3 regions of the Sporosarcina koreensis genome follow, and region 2 is predicted to be linked to each of the others. Evidence: riboswitches for the same ligand, from Rfam matches in the RefSeq annotation. Region 2 holds a riboswitch; each other region holds the start of a gene.

Region 1 (2,269 bases), on a different contig from region 2:
TCATCATGTTCATCCTTGCGATATCAGCATTTTTCCTGCTCCGCTCCGTTTCTTTCGTAAAAAAGCAAAAGGTCGAGGGTACGAAGCATTTCAGGGTGAGATATTTGTTCAGACACCCTGGCATGGTCCGAGCATTCGCCGGTGCTTTCTTCCTTATGTTCTCCCAAGGTGTTTTGGCTTTGGTCCTGCCATTAAAGGTAGAGGCATTAGGCTTTGATACGAAAGCGACAGGCATGCTGCTCAGCACATTCGGCATCGTCGCCATTCTGATTTTCCTGCTGCCGATCAATCGCATCTTCGATAAAGTGCGCCCGATGATCACATTGGCATTCGGCATTTCGATGATGGGCTTGAGCATGCTGTTTCTTAGTCAAGTTACGGAGCTGAAGTTCCTCTACATAGCAATGGCGCTTTACGGAATAGGTTTTGCATTCCTTTTCCCTTCCATCAATTCTTTGCTCATCGACTCATCGTCTCCGGAATTCCGAGGGAAGGCATACGGCTATTTCTATGCATTCTTTTCGATTGGGGTCGTCGCAGGCTCCAGCCTGATCGGGTTTTTGGATCTGACATTCAGGGGCGCGTTCATGCTCACCGGCATCATTCTACTGAGTGTCGCCCTTTATACGATTCTCGGAATGAAAAGGAGTCTGCTATTGACAGAAGAACCGTGATAGGATAAAGTTTTACACGAAATGAATAACCCTGTTCGGGAGAGGTTCATAGCGACCCTCTATAAAAAACTATGGATGACGGAAACAAGCCATGTCCATTTTAGCGACATGGCTTTTCTTTTTTTCTGTTCCTATGGCCTCTCCCTGACAAATTTCATGGGGAGGTTTTTTAATTGGCTGGAAGAGATGAAAACACATTGACGGATTTAACGTTGCTTGGAAATCAGAATACTAAATATGCATATGAGTACGATCCATCCATCTTGGAATCGGTCGATAATATGCATACGGAACGGGATTTCTTCGTCAAATTCAACTGTCCCGAATTCACTTCGCTTTGTCCGATGACAGGACAGCCGGATTTCGCGACGATGTATATCAGCTTCATCCCGGATAAGAAATTGGTGGAGAGCAAGTCATTGAAGCTCTATTTGTTCAGCTTCCGCAATCATGGCGATTTTCACGAAGACTGCGTCAACATCATCATGAATGATTTGATAAAGCTGATCGGTCCGCGCTATATCGAAGTTTGGGGCAAGTTCACTCCGCGTGGCGGACTTTCCATCGACCCTTATTGCAACTATGGAAAACCTGGCACGAAATATGAAAAAATGGCGGAACATCGTTTAATGAATCATGACATGTACCCTGAAAAGATTGATAACCGATGAGGAGGAAACAATGAAATGCGCTATTATTTAAGCGGGATTTTCGTCGGACTTTTACTATTATCGAATATTGTTGCAGTCAAGTTGATGAGCATCGGAAGCTGGATTGTTATCCCTGCAGCGGCTGTCATCTATGTGTGCACATATCCGATCTTGGACGTGTTAACGGAAGCATACGGAAAGGATGCTGCGAGAAAGACGGTCCAGACAGGATTCATTGCGCAGCTTTTCTCGATAGGATTCATTTGGATCGCCATCCAGTTGCCGGCTGCTCCGTTTTATGAACATCAGGAAGCGTTTGAAACGATATTCACCGCGGGTTTCCGTGTGACGATTGCGAGCCTTGCTGCATATCTTATCAGCCAAAACTTGGATGTCACCATTTTCGACAGGCTTAAAAGAAAGCATGGCAATCAAAAGTTGTGGGTCCGGAATAATGTGTCTACGATGGCGAGCCAACTCGTCGATACGACGATTTTCATTACCATCGCATTTGCTGGCACGATGCCGATTGGCGCTTTGTTAGGAATGATCGCAAGCCAATATGTTTTCAAATTCATCATCGCTATTTTGGATACGCCGATTGTTTATCTGTTAGTGTCATTATGCAGGAAAAAGGAACCCGAAATTACGGACCAAGCGATTTCTTTGCAAAATTGATTCCTGGGAACGAGAACTCTTTGGCCTGGAACGAGAAGTTAACAAAGAGTATTGAAAACTTCATGGCCATAAACGAGAAGTTTCCAATTTAATATGCAAATAAAAAAACAGGTGAAGGGATCGTTGTTGCGACCCTTCACCTGTTTTGCATTTATTCAACTCATTTGAGCAGAAAAGGATTTGATTTCTTCCATGAATGCTTCGCCGTATCTCTCCAACTTCGCCGCCCCGACACCGTTGACCTCTAAAAACGCCTCTTCCGAAAGA
Region 2 (2,269 bases):
CAGTTCGAAGGTACAGGAGCACTACGCGATCATCCCGACGAAGAAAGTGCCGACACAAGCAGTTCTTGGCAGGATGTCGCCGCTCGAGCGGAATCTGTATGAGGAAGTCGTCCGTACGACGCTCGCCATGTTCCATACTGATTATTTGTACACTGAGACGAAAGTGACGACGGATGTGAATGGATTGCCGTTCTTTACGACTGGCAAAACGGAAAGGGATTTGGGATGGAAGGCTTTATTCCAACGGTCGAAGGATGAAATAGAGGATCCTGCTTTGCCGCCACTGCGCATGCAAGAAGCAGTCCAATCCGATATCGGCATTAAGGAAGGCAAGACGATGCCCCCTAAGCCATACACGGAAGGGCAGCTCATTGCGATGATGAAAACATGTGGAAAGCTTGTCGAGGACAAAGAGGAAACGGATATTTTGAAAGAAATCGAGGGTCTTGGGACGGAAGCGACCCGAAGCGGTATCATTGAGACGATTAAAAAGCATGGCTATATTACCGTGTCTAAAAATATTGTATCGATTACAGAGAAAGGTCGCGTGCTTTGCCAGGCGATTGAAGGGAATCTGCTTGCCAGTCCATCAATGACGGCGAAGTGGGAAACGTATTTGCGAAAAATCGGCAATGGTGAAGGAAGCGGACAGCATTTCCTCGATAATATTTCGAAGTTCATCGCGAAGCTGTTGGATGACGTGCCGAAGCAGTTGGAAGCAAAGCCGATTGATGCGTCGAAGGTTCCGCCACGGCAATCGAAATCGCGCGGTTCTTATCAAGCGGTGGAGGTCGCCCCATGCCCCGCATGTCAAAATGGGATGATTCTAGCCCGAAAAGGATTTTACGGATGCAGCAACTATAAAAATGGCTGTAAACAGACGTTGCCGGGCATCTTCTTGAAGAAAAAACTGACACCTGCGCAAGTGAAGCTCCTTTGCACGAAGGGAAAAACGAATACGATCAAAGGCTTCACCGCCAATAACGGCAATAAGTTCGATGCAAGCCTTGCATTGGAAAACGGAAAACTGAATTTGGTGTTTCAAAAATAAAAGAGTAGCTGTTCGGCTGATGTGAAGACGGTATTAAACCGGACTCATGTCAGCCAATTTCTTTTTTAACCGTTTTTTGTCCGCCTTCCCCCATCTCCACTCGCCTATGTTATTATGAACTAGGTTCAACAAAAGAGGTTCGCAAACTCCCTCTATAAAAAACTAAGGAGATATGTAAAATGAAAAATGAAAAAGCGGTCGTCGTCTTTAGTGGCGGCCAAGACAGTACGACATGCCTATTTTGGGCATTGAAAAACTTCCGGGAAGTCGCAACAGTGACGTTCGACTACGGACAACGGCATTCGGATGAAATCGAATGTGCCAGAAAAATCGCGGAAGAACTTGGCGTATCGTTCAAAGTGCTGGACATGAATTTGATTAACCAGTTATCAGCCAATGCGCTAACACGTGATGATATCGAAGTCACGGAAGTGGATGGCGAATTGCCGTCAACGTTCGTACCCGGACGAAATCATCTGTTTCTATCTTTCGCGGCGGTTTACGCCGATGCGATCGGCGCACGACACTTGATTACCGGTGTGAGTGAGACGGATTTTAGCGGTTATCCTGATTGCCGCGACAATTTTATTAAATCGTTAAATGTGACATTGAATTTGGCCATGGATGGAAACTTTGTCATCCATACGCCGTTAATGTGGCTAGATAAATCTGAAGTATGGGAGCTGGCTGATGAACTTGCCGCGCTCGATTTTGTGCAGTCGAAAACGCTCACTTGCTACAACGGCGTTCCAAGCACAGGCTGCAGAGAATGTCCTGCATGTGTGCTGCGCAATGAAGGGCTTGCGGCGTATCAAGCACGAAAGACTGCAGGTGCTGCTAAATGATGCAGCAATTTTATCCGCAAGTACAACACGACTTTCGATTTGAATTAAACAAGGATATGCATTTTTCGGCTGCGCATTTCATTCCAGATGAAGAAGCAGGAAAATGCCAAGTGTTGCATGGGCATACGTACTTCGTTAATGTCACCATCGGAGGAAATGAGCTGGATCCGCTCGGTTTTTTGATTGATTTCAAACAACTGAAAGATCTTATTCATAAAAAATATGATCATACCGTATTGAATGATCATCCTGAGTTCCAAGCTACCTTTCCGACAACTGAACGATTGGCAGAACAAATTTGGAAATCCATTCAGGATGTTCTCCGTACAAGAGACAATCGCCCTGCGTGCCTCCAAGTGATTGTTCGGGAAAC
Region 3 (2,269 bases), on a different contig from region 2:
CCCCAATGGAAGAATGTATAGCGCATTGCCTCTTTGAAGGCGGCGTCTGTATTGGGTTCGGCAGTAGCAGGGTTGATGGCATAGTGGGATAACGGCTCCGCAGCCCCATAGAAGACTAAGCCGATTCCCATCCCGGCAGAGAAAAGCATCGCAATCCAGGTGATTGTTGAAAATGATGGACGGTCTTCGTCCCGCCCTAATCGCACTTTGCCGAATGGGCTGAAAATGAAGAAAATGCTGAGCACTAGAAGAAAAGAAAGCAGAAGCATGTAATACCATCCGAATGAGGATGATACGAATGATTTGATGGAATTTGTGACGGTTTCAAAGCTTTCCGCCGCTATCACTCCATATCCAACAGCCAATATGATCAGGCCAATTGTTATATAAAATACATTTGATATTTTTCGCATGTTTCCCCCTATGAATAATGGATTTTTGAAACGACTACAAACTATACCAATCATGTAGCGGGAAAGCAAAGGGAGTAAAAATGTAAACACTTACACAAATAGCGTATTTTATTTTTTTATTAACACTTACAAAATGCATCCCAAAGGTGCCTAGTAGAAATAAAAAGAAACTTTCGAATTCGAAATCCAGCTCGCATTGAATAAAAAAATTGTGTCTTTTAGACTACGGCGCATCCCTGGTTTCAGTTTACCCTTTATTAAGGTTTTTAATCTTCATCCTTGATATCGCGGTCGGGTGGAATCGGTTCATTCAAATAGTCTTCGATTTGTCTTTTTACAAATTCCAGTTGGTTGAAATAGTTGGCGAATTGATCTTGATTGATGAAAAACTGCTCGCCGTCATGAACGGATCGAATGCGTCCTTCCCATACATACTTCCGGACTTGCTCGACGGGCATACCCAAGTATTCTGCTGTTTCTTCTATCGTCATATACATTTATAAATTCTCCTTTTATCGAAAAAAAGAGGCGACAGTGCGCCTCTTTTTAAATCAGTTTATCGAACTGAAGTCGTTTATTCAATTCAGCCATAATTGGTATGCCGACTGCCATGACGACGAACTCGCCGACCGCGACGAAAAGCCATGTCAATAAGAACGGAAATTCCAGCGCGATGTTCAATTCCCAAGCGATAAGGAACATCGTAAACGTGAATACCAATGTATTGAAAAACATCCGTTGGTATAGCCCTTTAATGAACTTAGCGGAGAGGATTGTAATCGATAGTGCAAGAACGGATTGCCCGACACCGAATACAAGATCGATCGGCCCAAGTTCTGAAAAGAGCAAGTTGGCGATAAATACGCCCAATACGACACCGACGATGTATTTTTTATTGAACACAACGAGATGATTGAACATCTCCGATAGACGGAACTGGATGTTAGTGAACCCGAACGGGGCAATCAAAAACGTCACAGCAACATACAACGCAGCGATAATCCCGCTCGTTGCCATCATTTTTACTTTCATATTCATTTCTCCTTAGTTTTTTTTCGTGGGATGGTTACGAACCACGCGGCAAAAAGCCTACCTTATAGTGTAACATAGCAAATTCTACCCTTCAATATCTTTTTCCAATTGAAAACGTTTGGAGTGCAACAGGCGGAGCACGACGAGTTCTCATACAAAAGTCCATTCTTCCACTTTAAATCTATTGAAACAAATGGGGCGTTAAGAACGTATCAATACTAGAAGTGTTGAATTGAGTACAAATAGGGGGATAGGGAATGAGGAGACTCTTACTGGGAATCGTTTGCGTAGCAGGTATACTTGGCGGTTGCACGGATCGGTCAAACAGTGATCAATCAAACACAGATCAGACCAAAGAAATAAACGAACTAAAAAAGCGGATCGAGCAAATTTCATCGGAAAAAGAAGCTCTTGTAAATACAATTGAGGAAGAAAGAGAAGCGCTTGAACTAGCAATGAATCAACAAGTGAATAATGATTATTCGATGATTGTTGCAAAAGATATTGAGAAATATCCGAAGACGCTTTATAAATCAACCACGTTGGATCTGGACGGGGATGGGGAAGATGAAATAATCGAGTTATATGTGAATGCAGGAAAAATGGAAAATGGGCTCTTTGCTTGGGATGACGGACAGAGCTGGTTGTTGGTCGTGAAAGACGGCGAGAAAACGTATCCGCTTTTTGATGAATTTGTTCAGAACGGCTCAATAGAGTTTAGTACAGGAAGATTTAACAAGAAACCAGGAATCGTAATGATTATGTCGTCTCATTCCGATCGGAAGGTGCAGAAATTCACCTACGATGAAAATGAAAATGGCTAT

Evidence for each region. Region 2 has a riboswitch for preQ1 ahead of queC (7-cyano-7-deazaguanine synthase QueC). Riboswitches for the same ligand answer to the same signal wherever they lie in the genome.
Region 1: another riboswitch for preQ1. It lies ahead of queF (preQ(1) synthase); the one in region 2 lies ahead of queC (7-cyano-7-deazaguanine synthase QueC).
Region 3: another riboswitch for preQ1. It lies ahead of ACFPTP_RS17930 (QueT transporter family protein); the one in region 2 lies ahead of queC (7-cyano-7-deazaguanine synthase QueC).

The regions. Positions count from the first base shown of each region.
Region 1 is NZ_JBHSNP010000026.1:6,661-8,929, reverse strand. It holds gene ACFPTP_RS11665 (MFS transporter) at 1-674, shown strand, start outside; PreQ1 riboswitch class I at 710-753, shown strand; gene queF (preQ(1) synthase) at 848-1,345, shown strand; gene ACFPTP_RS11655 (queuosine precursor transporter) at 1,361-2,002, shown strand; gene recQ (DNA helicase RecQ) at 2,158-2,269, opposite strand, start outside.
Region 2 is NZ_JBHSNP010000024.1:10,507-12,775, reverse strand. It holds gene ACFPTP_RS10555 (type IA DNA topoisomerase) at 1-1,051, shown strand, start outside; PreQ1 riboswitch class I at 1,180-1,223, shown strand; gene queC (7-cyano-7-deazaguanine synthase QueC) at 1,231-1,896, shown strand; gene queD (6-carboxytetrahydropterin synthase QueD) at 1,893-2,269, shown strand, end outside.
Region 3 is NZ_JBHSNP010000029.1:433,806-436,074, reverse strand. It holds gene ACFPTP_RS17940 (glycine betaine uptake BCCT transporter) at 1-413, opposite strand, end outside; gene ACFPTP_RS17935 (helix-turn-helix domain-containing protein) at 680-910, opposite strand; gene ACFPTP_RS17930 (QueT transporter family protein) at 960-1,445, opposite strand; PreQ1 riboswitch class I at 1,452-1,496, opposite strand; gene ACFPTP_RS17925 (hypothetical protein) at 1,703-2,269, shown strand, end outside.